4 regions of the Rossellomorea sp. GQ25 genome follow, and region 3 is predicted to be linked to each of the others. Evidence: riboswitches for the same ligand, from Rfam matches in the RefSeq annotation. Region 3 holds a riboswitch; each other region holds the start of a gene.

Region 1 (3,208 bases), on a different contig from region 3:
TTGCCGGGAAAGGGACAGACATTACGAACCTCCCAAATGAATCACCGGCTCCTACAGAAGATCAGTTGAAAGATCAGGAAATCGATCAGAGTCAAATCGATCAGGCCAACAACCATTCAGGAGACGGAGTTCAAGAGATTGATGAAAAATCCGTCTACATCTATCATTCACACAGCTGGGAAGCGTTTAGCCCGCTGATTAAGAATAACGATTCGAAAGATCCAGCGAGTACCAACGAGAAGGTCAACGTCATTGCTGTCGGATCCAAATTGAAGCAAGAGCTTGAAGCACGGGGTATTGGAGCGGTTCAGGATAAGACAGATGTAAACAAAGCACTCAAAGACAAGTCATGGACATATTTTGAATCCTATCAGTTATCAAGGGGACTAGTACAAGAAGCTATCGCCCAAAATGATGACCTAACGTACCTGATTGATATCCATCGGGATTCTCAGCCACGTAGCATCACTACCAAAACCATTAACGGTAAAAACTATGCACGCTTATTTTTTATCGTAGGAAAAGAAAACAAAAACTTCGAAAAGAACCTTAAGATCGCAAAGGAATTGAATGCTAAACTGGAGGAAAAATATCCTGGCATCAGCCGGGGTGTCTTCATCAAAACAAGAGCAGAAGGTAACGGGGTCTACAATCAGGACCTAACCGAGAGAGCCATGTTACTTGAGTTTGGCGGAGTGGAAAATAATTTAGTGGAATTGTATAACTCTACAGAAGCGTTCGCGGAGATCTTTGCAGAATATTACAAGAAGGATGCTATCGAGGTGAATGCACAATAAGTGATAGAGAGAAAAGACGTATGCCGAGTGGTAGACGTCTTTTTTCTGTTCCCGTGGAGAGTGGTTTCCGTAACTGACACAATTATGATCTACTAAATAAACATCGCAATCACCACCGTACCTGCCAACAAACTAACCGTACCCTTATCCGCATCCAACACATTCACTATCACGAATGCCTTTAACAACGAAGGAATCTTCCCGACAGAACTGATCACAGAAAAGATCAAAATAGAAATAGAGCTAAAGGCAGCCGCAAAGGTAACCATACTTGAAGACTACTATACTTAAAATTTATACAAGGAGGAGATTCAGAATTGTCCCAAAATAACAATCTAATAGCGATTCAAACTTTACACGTATGCATGGAGGCGTGCAACCATTGATTTGATGCATGTCTAAAGGAAGATAATGTAGGAATGATGGTGGACTGCATTCGTATGGACCGTGAATGTGCAGACATGTGTGGATTTTTGGAATAAGCTTTGGTGAGAGGAACGTCATTGGTGGCTGAACTTGCTTCAGCTTGTACAGTGATTTGTGAATCATGCGGAAATGAGTGTAAGAAACAAGATCACAACCATTGTCAAAATGAGCAGATGCATGCTTTAAGGGTGCAGATGATTGCAGACAGTTAGCTTAAGTATTGAAAAATAAGGAAGCAGCAATCCACTTCCTTGGATTGCTGCTCTTTAACTGCTTAATTTTTCACAATTTTTCCAATGAATGGAGCCAACATCGCTATGCGGATGGCATTCCTTTTGAAGATATTTGTATTCGTCCTCAAGTTCTTGCAGCGTCAACTCAAATAATTGTTTGTCCCCTTTTTTGAAAATGTTGTGGACAATTAATTTGTTTATTAACTCATTTCTTCGATTATGAATCGCTTCCTGAAGGATTTTGCCCATTTTTGATCACTCCTCTTATAATGTATACGAACAGAGGAAGAGGCTCTCTCATTAAAAAGAGCCCTCTTCCTAGTAGATAAGAAGAAGGCTTGATGTATCAAACTTCAACTCATCTTCCAAGCGAAATGCTTGTGGAATTAGCACAGTGTTCTACGATGTAGAATCTGTTGCTGAGGCATCATCGGGCCAGTCCCTCTTCCTCTCTGGATAAGTGGCTATATAGTCGTCATAGATTTCTTATATTATATACATAAGTATTCATAGTTGTCAACTAGGGATTAGATTGTGGAAATAGATTATAGGACAGATGAGGGGAATTGTTGAAAATAAAACTGTTGAACCTAACCCTCATTCCCATACTTTTTTACCATTTCAGACACAGAATCTTTTTCTATTCAACAAAAAACATGATAATCTGTATACATAAACTTATTGGAGTGAATCGTATGAAGACAGTGGTTGTCGTAGGTGGAGGAATTACAGGATTAACAACGCTGTACCATCTTCAAAAAATGTCCATAGAACGAAAAATAGATATCGAGTTAATCCTAATCGAGCGAAATCAGCAGCTCGGTGGCAAAATTAGAACGATAAGAGAAGGCGAGTTCATAATGGAAGCAGGAGCAGATTCCATCGTTGCCCGTAATGAAGGGGTTCTTCCTCTAGTTGAGGAAATTCAACTTCAAGAGGAACTCGTCTATAATGAAACGGGCACATCCTACATATATACAAATGGCGAATTACACAAGATTCCCCAAGACACGATTTTCGGAATTCCCATGTCCGTTGAGTCTCTAAAAAAAAGCACCCTGTTGTCAGAAGAAGGGAAGATTGACGCACTTAAAGACCTTGAAACGGAAAATACACAATTTACAAAAGAGAGTTCTATAGGCGAATTTTTAGAAGCATTCCTGGGTAAGGAACTTGTTGAGAAGCAGGTAGCTCCAGTATTATCAGGGGTCTACTCTGGAAATTTGCATAAGCTCACCATGGCCTCAACACTCCCATACTTACTTGAATATAAAAATAAATACGGCAGTATCATTAAAGGTTTATCTGCCAATAAACCAAAATTCCAAGGGGCGTCCAATAAAAAGTTCATCTCGTTTAAAAATGGTTTATCAGCCATCATTGAACGTTTAGAAGAAAAATGTTCCAGTGGGACAATTTTAAAGGGAGTAGAAACAACTAACCTCCAAAAAACAGGAGACAAATATGAGCTGACTCTTAATGGTCATGGGAGGATTCAAGCGGATTATGTGGTATTCGCAACACCCCATGACGTAACCCAGAAGATTCTGACTCATGAAAAACTTGAACCTAATTTTAAAATCTTGAAAAATTCTTCACTTATTTCGATTTACCTTGGATTTAACATTCCAGATGAGGAATTGCCTGCTGATGGAACAGGCTTTATCGTATCAAACGGCAGAGATGTGAAATGTGATGCATGCACATGGACGAGTCGGAAGTGGAAGCATACATCCAATAATCAAAACCTAT
Region 2 (3,208 bases), on a different contig from region 3:
GAAAGCCATCTAAATAAGCTAGGTTACCAAGTCCTCCAGCTCCGATGACCCCGGCCATTGCCGTGTATCCAACAAGGGCGATGGCTGTCACCGTAATCCCTGAAATCAAAGCAGGCATTGATTCTGGTATCAGTACTTTCCATATAATTGTGCTAGTCTTTGCCCCCATTGCTTTCGCGGCTTCGATGACGCCTTTGTTCACTTCTCTTAAAGCAATTTCTACCATGCGGGCGTAAAACGGAGCAGCTCCGATAATCAGTGCCGGCAGAGCTGCATTCGCTCCACGTATTGTGTCCAATAGTAACTTGGTGAATGGAATTAACAACACGATCAAAATAATGAAGGGAATGGATCTGAACACATTTACGACTGCACTTGTAATCGTATATGTCAGTTTGTTATCCCATAGATTTCCCTTTGAAGTAAGGAAGAGCAAAATCCCAAGGATCATTCCGAGTACAAAGGTAATCAATACAGACATCCCGGTCATATACAGGGTTTCGAGGGTTGCTTCCCACATCTTCTCCCAATCAACATTTGGAAATAAATTTTCAATCATCCTCTCAACACCTCCACTTGAACCAGTTGCTCTTCAGCAAACGCCAATGCATCTTTAATGGTTTGTTCATCCCCATCAAGGTGAACAAATAACGTTCCATAGGCACCTTTTTGGGTTTGGGAGATTTGTCCTTGTAGGATGTTTACTTCTAAGTCAAACTTTCTTATCAGCGCGGTGATGAGCGGCTGCTCAGTTGATTCACCTACAAAAGTAAATTTCAGCATTTTTCCATTAGGATATTGCGTCAATAGGTGATCAATGGTTTCACCCGTTTCCTTTACTTGGGAGACTTCTCTTACGAAACGCTTTGTAACTTGCTCTTTTGGATTTCGGAACACTTCCAATACATCCCCGAGTTCCACGACTTTTCCCTGTTCCATGACTGCGACACGGTGACAGATCTTCTGAATCACGTGCATTTCATGAGTGATCAGGACAATCGTCAGCCCTAAGCGTTTATTAATATCCACCAATAAATCAAGGATGGAATCGGTTGTTTGTGGATCTAAAGCGGAAGTAGCTTCATCACATAGAAGGACATCGGGATTGTTAGCAAGCGACCTCGCAATCCCCACTCGTTGTTTCTGTCCGCCGCTCAGTTGAGACGGATAGGCACCTCCTCTGCCTTCCAAGCCTACAAGCTTCAATAATTCATTGGCTCTATGGACTCTCTCTTTCTTTGAAACGCCAGCAATTTCTAATGGGAACTGTATATTTTCTAATACAGTACGAGACCAGAGGAGATTAAAGTGTTGAAAGATCATGCCTATTGACCGTCTTGCTTCCCGAAGCTTTTTACCCTTTACTTGGGAAACGATTTGACCATTCACGTCCACTATTCCATCTGTAGGAACTTCGAGACCATTGAGCATGCGAATCAGCGTACTCTTACCTGCTCCACTATAGCCAATCACTCCAAAAATTTCCCCTTGGGCAATATCAATATCGACCCCATCAACGGCTGAGATCGGACCCGATTTGGATTGATATATTTTCTTCACATCTGAAATGGTAATCATGTTGTATTCCACCTTCTTTCGGAGTAAAACGAGCTGTTTAATCAGAATTATTGTTGTATTCACCTGATGTTTCCTGCTCCTTTTTCTGAAGCAATAAAAAATGCCTTCCTGCGATAAGCAGAAAGGCATAATCATATAGGACTATCCTTTCTCTCATCTTTCAAAGCAAATGCTTTGAGTGAATTGGCACCATTTCAATTTTCATTGACGGTTGCCGGGCTTCAAAGGGCACGTCCCTCCACCTCTCTTAATAAGAGTAAAGTATATTATTTAATTATTTGGAATAGTTAAAGACTCTGAAAATTTGCTACAAGAGAGATTCTATCACCTGATTTAGAGTGTGTCAATTATTTTTTCAGCTTGATGTTTAGACTTCAACCGGCTCTTTTTCTCTGGATCTCGTTAGCCAAAGGACCGACTCCACAAATAATAGCGGACGATACCCTCCCCTTATTTCCAGGGCTCCGTCCTCAATCAGTTGAGACAACCGTTCTTCCCCTGTGAGTAGAGAAACCACTGTGTCCTCCATTCCTTCAATGACGAAGTGAGCATCACCACTTATATCATCTAATACAGCGCACCTCTTACTCGAAATAATAATGCCGTACACGTCACTTCCACAATCAAAATGAAGAATAAATGGGGCGTCTGGAAATAAGAGTCGTAAGTGATATCTTGAATGACACTGATCTACTAATTCCTCTAAATATATTCTCATGAGTACCCTCCCAGTGAAACTTCTATATAATAACAATTCCACTTTTAGGTATTTTCCCCTTCAATACTTTCTCGACATGTTTTGAACCGATCCATCTAATTTGTCGAACAGTAAGAATTTGGATAATTTCTGGTCAAAAAATGATGTCATTCGCAACATTTCCCGAGAAATATGTCTTCGTTTGTAGAAAGAAAATCGTTCTATAATTGGATTTATGAGGAAATAGGTGAAATCAGACAAATAAAAAAGACCTTCTCCCAAAAGGTCTCTTATCCCTCTAACTATCCGCGGTCTCATTTAGGGTTTCATATAAAAATGGCACGGATTGAAAGGCATAAACCCTTTCCTTTTCGACGCCATCCTTAAATAAAAGTAGGCAGGGTACACTTTCGATGGATTGCTCTTCTGCAAATTGGGGCAAGTAATTCAAGTTGGCCTTCGAAAAATGAAAGGATTGTGGAAGCTTCTCCACTACGTCAATCATCTTGCTTGCAACCTGACAGGTACCACACATCGGTGTATAAAGATAAACAGCTTCGAACGCATGGTCTTCAATCGATTGTTTTAAAGTTCCGGTACTACTTACCTCAATCAAAACTAGATCATCCTTTTTCCTAGAAATTCTTTATGAACGTCGATATTGGCTCCAATAAGCACTGACGCGAGGTGATACTCCGGAGCTGCGGCCACTTCCTTGTACATACGATCAATATACAAATGTTCAGCTTCAGGAAACTCACGTTTAAATTGCTTGCGTAGTTTTTCACCTGCATCATCAGCATCTACTAATATATAGACATCCCTTTCCAATAAAGCGTCAATGAGTTCGTCCATTTTCGTAATGCTAATGGTCCCGTTTGTGCAAATAATTTCAATCGGTTCTTTAATGATATCTTTTACTTTTCGTTTGTC
Region 3 (3,208 bases):
TTGTGTTCGGGGATCCCGAAAAAAACAAGCAAAAAGTAGAACAATGGGTTAAAAGAGCGTGTGACGAAGGCTGTGATACGGTTGTACTCCCTGAACTGTGGACGACTGGATATGACCTTACAAGAATGGAGGAAATCGCTGATGAAGGAGCAAAAGATTCAATCTCCTTCCTGTCTGCCCTATCAAAGAAATATTCTATTCATATTGTAGGTGGTTCTATTGCACAGAAAACGCAGGATGGGGTGTCCAATACCCTTTTAGTTACGAATTCAAAAGGCGAGTTGGTGAAAAAGTATTCGAAGCTTCACTTGTTTAAGCTAATGGATGAACATCATTATTTACTTCCTGGGCATGAAGATGGCATCTTCACCCTTCAAGACACAGAGATGGCGGGATTGATTTGTTACGACATCCGTTTCCCGGAATGGTTCAGAAAACAAGTTCTACTAGGTGCCAAGGTTGTTTTTGTCGTAGCAGAGTGGCCTGCAGCACGAATTGATCACTGGCAGACCCTCTTAAGGGCAAGAGCGATTGAAAATCAATGCTTCGTGATCGCCTGCAACCGGGTGGGAAGCGACCCGAACAATGAATTTGGCGGTTGTTCCCTCATCATTGATCCATGGGGAGAAATTCTTTCAAAAGGGTCACAAAATGAAGAATTGGTTTCAGCTAAAATCAATTTACAGGAAGTAGATAGAGTCCGAAAACAGATTCCGATATTCCAGGATCGAAGACCGCATTTTTATTAAAAAGGGTTATTTTTTTTAAAAAACGTTGACATGGAAAATACTTCGATGGTACTATTCAAATCAAATGAAACATTCTGAAAGTTTAATTAAATAGTTTACGCAACTCTTATCAAGAGCTGGCTGAGGGATTTGGCCCTATGAAGCCCAGCAACCGACCATAATACCGTTGTAAAACGGGGCGCAGCACGCGCCGGATTGAATGGATCCATTAAGGCACGGTGCTAATTCCAACAGAAAGATAGTCTTTCTGAGAGATAAGAGGCGACGAAGATACCTTCTTCAAGCCTCTTTCGAACATGGAAAGAGGCTTTTCTTATGCCACAGAAAAGCCTCCACAACACAGTCTTCAATAAGACTGTACTTAAAGGAGGAAGGACAATGGCGATTACGAGACTCAATACATATCAACCATTAACTGAACAGGCGGCAATTGCACTGGCGATTCGCTTAAGAATTTTTGAAGACGGCACTCTCTTAACGTGTGAAGAAATTGGAGACGGGAATTTAAATCTGGTCTTTCGTGTATTAGAACGGGAAACAGGTAAGGGAATCATCATTAAGCAAGCCCTACCATATGCGAAGGTTGTAGGTGAAAGCTGGCCGTTGACAATCGAACGGGCAAGAATAGAAGCGAGTGCCCTTAAGCTTCAGCAATCATTTGTAGGGGATCTCGTTCCCGAAGTGTACTATTCTGATCCGACACTTGCGATTACAGTCATGGAAGATTTGAGCGCACTGACCATTGCCCGGGCTGGCCTTATCAAAGGGGAAAATTACCCCCGGCTCTCCCATGACATTGGAACATTTTTAGCTAATACCTTATATTTCACCTCTGATTATGCCCTTCATCCTTTTAAGAAAAAGGAATACGTGAAAGAATTTTCAAATCCTGAGTTGTGCAAAATCACTGAGGACCTTGTATTCACGGATCCTTTTTTTAACAGTGAAACCAATGAATTTGAAGAAGAGCTTTCCCAGGACGTCCAACATTTATGGGCTGATTTCACCTTGAAACTTGAAGTGGCCAAATTGAAAAAGAGCTTTCTTACTGAAGGAGAGGCACTTCTTCATGGAGATCTTCATACGGGAAGCATCTTTGTAGATAAGAATCAAACAAAAGTGATTGATCCCGAGTTTGCCTTTTATGGACCGATTGGCTTTGATATTGGACAGTTCATTGCCAACCTTATTTTCCAAGCCGTTTCCAAGCCAGATGAGAAGGAAACGATTCTCTATCACATTGAGAATACCTGGAACGTCTTCTCTACTGTGTTCTCCAAGTATTGGAAAGAAAGCGGAGATGCCTACACGAAAGTGGATGGCTACCTTGAATATGTATTGGAGAAGAGCTTTCAAGACAGCATCGGTTTTGCAGGATGTGAATGTATCAGGAGAACGATAGGCCTTGCTCATGTTGAAGATTTGGAGAGTATCGCTGAAAAAGAACAAAGAATACTGGCCAAACGTACTTGCATAGTTCTCGGGAAAGAACTGATCGTGAAACGAAAACAGATCCATTCCATCGAGGAACTCATATCCTTAATACAGTCCCATTCTTAATGAATAAAGGAGATTATCATGACACAAACACTTACAATTCCAACTTCACTAGAGTGGCATGAAGATTATTTACTGATTCTTAATCAACAAAAACTGCCTAACATAGTGGAATACATTAAACTGACGACCATCGAAGAGTATTATGATGCGATTATCACACTAAAAGTGAGAGGTGCACCTGCCATTGGCATTACGGCTGCTTACGGTTTAGCCCAGTCAGCTTGTCAGTATGAAGTGAATACGTTAGAGGAATTTATCGGCCTGTTTCAATGTGACAAAGAATATCTTGCCGATTCACGCCCTACAGCAGTCAACCTGGTTTGGGCTTTGAACCGCTTGGAAAAGGTATTAGAGAATGTTTCTTCTGTTAATGAAGCTAAAACCAATTTACTCCATGCTGCCATCCAGCTTCATGCAGAAGACGAGGCCGTGTGCCGTCTTTTAGGGGAAAATGGTTTGAGTGTATTGAAGGATAAACAAATCGTGATGACCATCTGTAATGCCGGGTCCATTGCAACGAGTAAATACGGTACTGCATTGGCCCCTTTTCATCTAGGAAGAGAAAAGGGAAAAGCGTTTCAGGTTTATGCATGTGAGACACGACCTGTTCTGCAAGGAGCCCGCCTGACCGCTTGGGAGTTACAGCAATCAGGAGTAGATGTCACCCTCATCACAGATAGCATGGCTGCACATACCATGAAAGAAAAAGGTGTAGAAGCCGTCATTGTCGGGGCTGACCGGATTTCTGCCAACGGGGATACCGCAAATAAAATCGGAACGTCCATGCTTGCCATTTTGTGTAAACATTTCAATATACCCTTTTATGTCGCTGCTCCTTCTTCCACTTTCGATCTTTCCAGCTTAAACGGAAACGATATTCCCATTGAAGAGCGTAACCG
Region 4 (3,208 bases), on a different contig from region 3:
TAATGCCCCTTTTGAAACTCGGGGTCCTCTTCAATCGCTGTGATTCCAATGTGATTAAAAGCGAGACCATAATCATTTAAGGCAGGGGTGACGGCAAGAGCGAATACTTTATTTATATAGGCAGGATACAGGGCCCCCCATTCCAGGGCCTGCATTCCTCCCAGTGAGCCTCCGATGACTGCTTCGATGTGGTCGATTGAAAGTTGTTGGAGTGCTTTATATTGGGCATGGACCATGTCCCTTATCGTAATACCCGGGAAGTCCGGACCGTACCGTTCTCCTGTATGCTGATTGGTGGACGCTGGTCCCGTACTTCCTTCACATCCTCCTAATACATTAAAGGCAATCACATTAAAATGTTCAGTATCAATATACGATTGAGGACCGATCAGTCCATCCCACCAGCCGCGATCTTCACTCGTTCCCTTTACGATATGGGTCCCAGTGAGGGCATGGCAAACCAAGATGGTCGGTCCTTCTTTGTTTCCTGTTCGTTCATACGTAAGATCTACCTTTTTCAACGTGGTGCCTGACTCTAATGTTAGGGATGGGATGGTAATGGAGCTTACTTCATATGTGTAAGGCTTCTCCATTCCTCCACCTCCTTTTTTTGGTGTTGTGGTGGGGGTGATCAGGATTCCACTCCGTATACCCCCGTGGGATTAATTCCTCCCTGAATAAAAAATATTTCTCCTATTATACCCGTGATGTTTCCAATGCGACTTCAATGGCATGATCTAAGTCCTCGATCAGGTCCTTCGCAGACTCTAATCCAACAGAAAGTCTCACCAGATCTTCTGTAACGCCTGTCGCCCGGATTTCCTGATCGTTTAATTGCTGATGGGTCGTGGAAGCCGGATGGATGATCAGTGATTTCGCATCCCCTACGTTGGCAACGTGAGACCAAAGGGAGATATTATCGACTACTTTCCGTCCGGAATCTCTACCACCTTTAATACCAAAGACGACGATGGATCCTGCTCCGTTTTTCAAATATTTTTGAGCAAGTTTATGAGACGGATGCTGAGGCAATCCTGGATAGGATACCCAAGCGACCCCATTGTGCTGATCTAAATGCTCTGCAATTTTCAAGGCATTTTCCGTATGACGCTCGACGCGAAGATGCAGGGTTTCTAATCCTTGTAGCAGCAGGAACGCGTTTTGCGGACTTAAGCACGCCCCTAAGTCACGAAGCAACTGCACTCTTAATTTTGTAATGAAGGCTGCCGGGCCCACATCCTGTGCGTAGCGCAGTCCATTATAGCTCCGGTCCTCTTCCGTGAAGCCCGGGAAATTTTCATGATTCCAATCAAACTTCCCACCGTCAATCACCACTCCCCCGATTGCCGTACCGTGACCGCCAATCCATTTTGTTGCAGAGTGTATGACGATATCCGCTCCCCACTCGATCGGCTTACATACATATGGAGTGGCAAAGGTATTATCGATGATCAGTGGGATGTGATTGTCATGAGCAACTTTTGCTACCGCTTCAATATCAAGCACATGTAGACTTGGATTTCCGATTGTCTCAGCGAATACGGCTTTCGTTTTAGGAGTGATCGCTTTGCGGAAATTTTCCGGGTCAGTCGGATCTACAAAATGAACCTTGATTCCGTATTTCGGAAGAGTGGTCGAGAATAAATTATAGGTTCCACCGTAGAGATTGGTAGCCGCTACAATTTCATCACCTGCTCCGGCAATATTTAAGATTGATAGTGAGATAGCGGCCATTCCGGATGAAACACCAAGTGCTCCGATTCCCCCTTCTAAAAGAGCAAGTCGTTTTTCCAACACGTCTACTGTCGGGTTCATGATGCGGGTATAAATATTTCCTGGTTCTTCAAGGGCAAATAGTTTTGCAGCATGATCACTGTTATCGAAAACGTAGGATGTCGTTTGATAAATCGGCACTGCCCTCGAACCTGTGGATGGGTCAGGCTCCTGGCCACCGTGAAGCAGTAGTGTGTCGAAATCGAATGATTTTGTCATAGAGAATTCCTCCTGTAATGGTTTTTTTGGATTTGGATTGGGTTTGCTTAAATGCTGCGGTTGACACATTCAGCTGTTAAAATAGATGGTTTTTTCAGCTGCTGACTATCACCAAACATTCTCCCGCTGAAATCAACCAACGTCTGAAATGTGTTTTTCTAAGAAGATAGAAGAGGAAAAAATAAAAAACCCTCTTCCTAAGAAGAGGGTCTAATTTAATAGGGTCCTCCTCTTATCTTTCAGGCAGATGCCTGCAGGAATTAGCACCTTTTCATGACGCTTGAATGCGTACATGAAGGTTGCCGGGTTTCATCGGGCCTAGTCCCTCCACCTCTCTGGATAAGAGCATGTAGTTGTCAATGTGAAAATTCTTGCGTTGAGATGAATTATAAAGGGTAACCGACCTCAACGTCAAGAGTATTTTTAGAATTTTTACATTATTTAATTACTAACCGAAGCTGCAATCGCTTCGTTAAATTGCACGACAATGTCTTCCCCATCCTCAATACCTAACGATATGCGCACGACATGTGTGTTTATTCCCAGTTTTTCCTGAGCATCTTTCGGTAAAGCACGATGAGACGTTCCTAGAGGGTAAGAAACCGTTGTTTCCACGCCGGCTAAGGACGGGATGATTTTAATCCATCCCAGTGATTTGAAGAATGCGCTGATATCACATGTGCTGGATAGCTCGATGGTTACGATGGCCCCATTTCCCTTATCGGATAAATCCGTTGGGTAATAGACTTCCTTCACAAATTCATTTGCTCTAAGGTCCTCAGCCAGAACTTCGGCATTTCTTGCTTGGGTTCCCATTCGAAGAGCCAATGTTTTCGCTCCACGGCATGTCAGCCAGGCTTCAAATGGACTCAAATTCGAACCGATATTGACAACTTTTTCTCTTGCTTTTTGAACAAGGATTTCTTTTCCAACTACGACTCCTGCTGTGATATCACTGTGTCCTCCGATATACTTCGTGGCACTGTGAGCGACCAGGTCGACCCCTTCCAAGAAAGGCTGGCGCAGAAACGGTGTGGCAAATGTGTTGTCGATCATGGTTTTCAAGTTGTGTTTTTCAGCTAATTCGACCATTTTAGGGATATCTTCCACTCGCATAAACGGGTTTGTGACGGTCTCACTGTAGAGGAGTTTAGTTTGTGGAGTAATGGCCTCCTCTAATTCTTCCACACTTGTAAAATCAACGAATGAAGTAGAA

The links. Region 3 has a riboswitch for S-adenosylmethionine ahead of mtnK (S-methyl-5-thioribose kinase). Riboswitches for the same ligand answer to the same signal wherever they lie in the genome.
Region 1: it holds a riboswitch for S-adenosylmethionine, as region 3 does, so the genes downstream of both, AC6CIB_RS03975 (Fur-regulated basic protein FbpA) here and mtnK (S-methyl-5-thioribose kinase) in region 3, are expected to answer to the same signal.
Region 2: it holds a riboswitch for S-adenosylmethionine, as region 3 does, so the genes downstream of both, AC6CIB_RS12755 (methionine ABC transporter ATP-binding protein) here and mtnK (S-methyl-5-thioribose kinase) in region 3, are expected to answer to the same signal.
Region 4: it holds a riboswitch for S-adenosylmethionine, as region 3 does, so the genes downstream of both, AC6CIB_RS11705 (O-acetylhomoserine aminocarboxypropyltransferase/cysteine synthase family protein) here and mtnK (S-methyl-5-thioribose kinase) in region 3, are expected to answer to the same signal.

What each region holds. Positions count from the first base shown of each region.
Region 1 is NZ_JCAXEQ010000001.1:713,522-716,729, reverse strand. Features, by position in the region: gene spoIIP (stage II sporulation protein P) at 1-797, shown strand, start outside; gene AC6CIB_RS03985 (hypothetical protein) at 890-1,066, opposite strand; partial or broken gene AC6CIB_RS03980 (four-helix bundle copper-binding protein) at 1,163-1,440, shown strand; gene AC6CIB_RS03975 (Fur-regulated basic protein FbpA) at 1,490-1,705, opposite strand; SAM riboswitch class I at 1,812-1,919, opposite strand; gene AC6CIB_RS03970 (protoporphyrinogen oxidase) at 2,152-3,208, shown strand, end outside.
Region 2 is NZ_JCAXEQ010000003.1:391,118-394,325, reverse strand. Features, by position in the region: gene AC6CIB_RS12760 (methionine ABC transporter permease) at 1-559, opposite strand, end outside; gene AC6CIB_RS12755 (methionine ABC transporter ATP-binding protein) at 556-1,578, opposite strand; SAM riboswitch class I at 1,729-1,835, opposite strand; gene AC6CIB_RS12750 (hypothetical protein) at 1,946-2,296, opposite strand; gene AC6CIB_RS12745 (thioredoxin family protein) at 2,574-2,891, opposite strand; gene AC6CIB_RS12740 (toprim domain-containing protein) at 2,894-3,208, opposite strand, start outside.
Region 3 is NZ_JCAXEQ010000005.1:34,746-37,953, forward strand. Features, by position in the region: gene AC6CIB_RS15820 (carbon-nitrogen family hydrolase) at 1-749, shown strand, start outside; SAM riboswitch class I at 853-1,010, shown strand; gene mtnK (S-methyl-5-thioribose kinase) at 1,128-2,309, shown strand; gene mtnA (S-methyl-5-thioribose-1-phosphate isomerase) at 2,328-3,208, shown strand, end outside.
Region 4 is NZ_JCAXEQ010000003.1:180,811-184,018, reverse strand. Features, by position in the region: gene metX (homoserine O-acetyltransferase MetX) at 1-593, opposite strand, end outside; gene AC6CIB_RS11705 (O-acetylhomoserine aminocarboxypropyltransferase/cysteine synthase family protein) at 697-1,992, opposite strand; SAM riboswitch class I at 2,222-2,338, opposite strand; gene AC6CIB_RS11700 (trans-sulfuration enzyme family protein) at 2,434-3,208, opposite strand, start outside.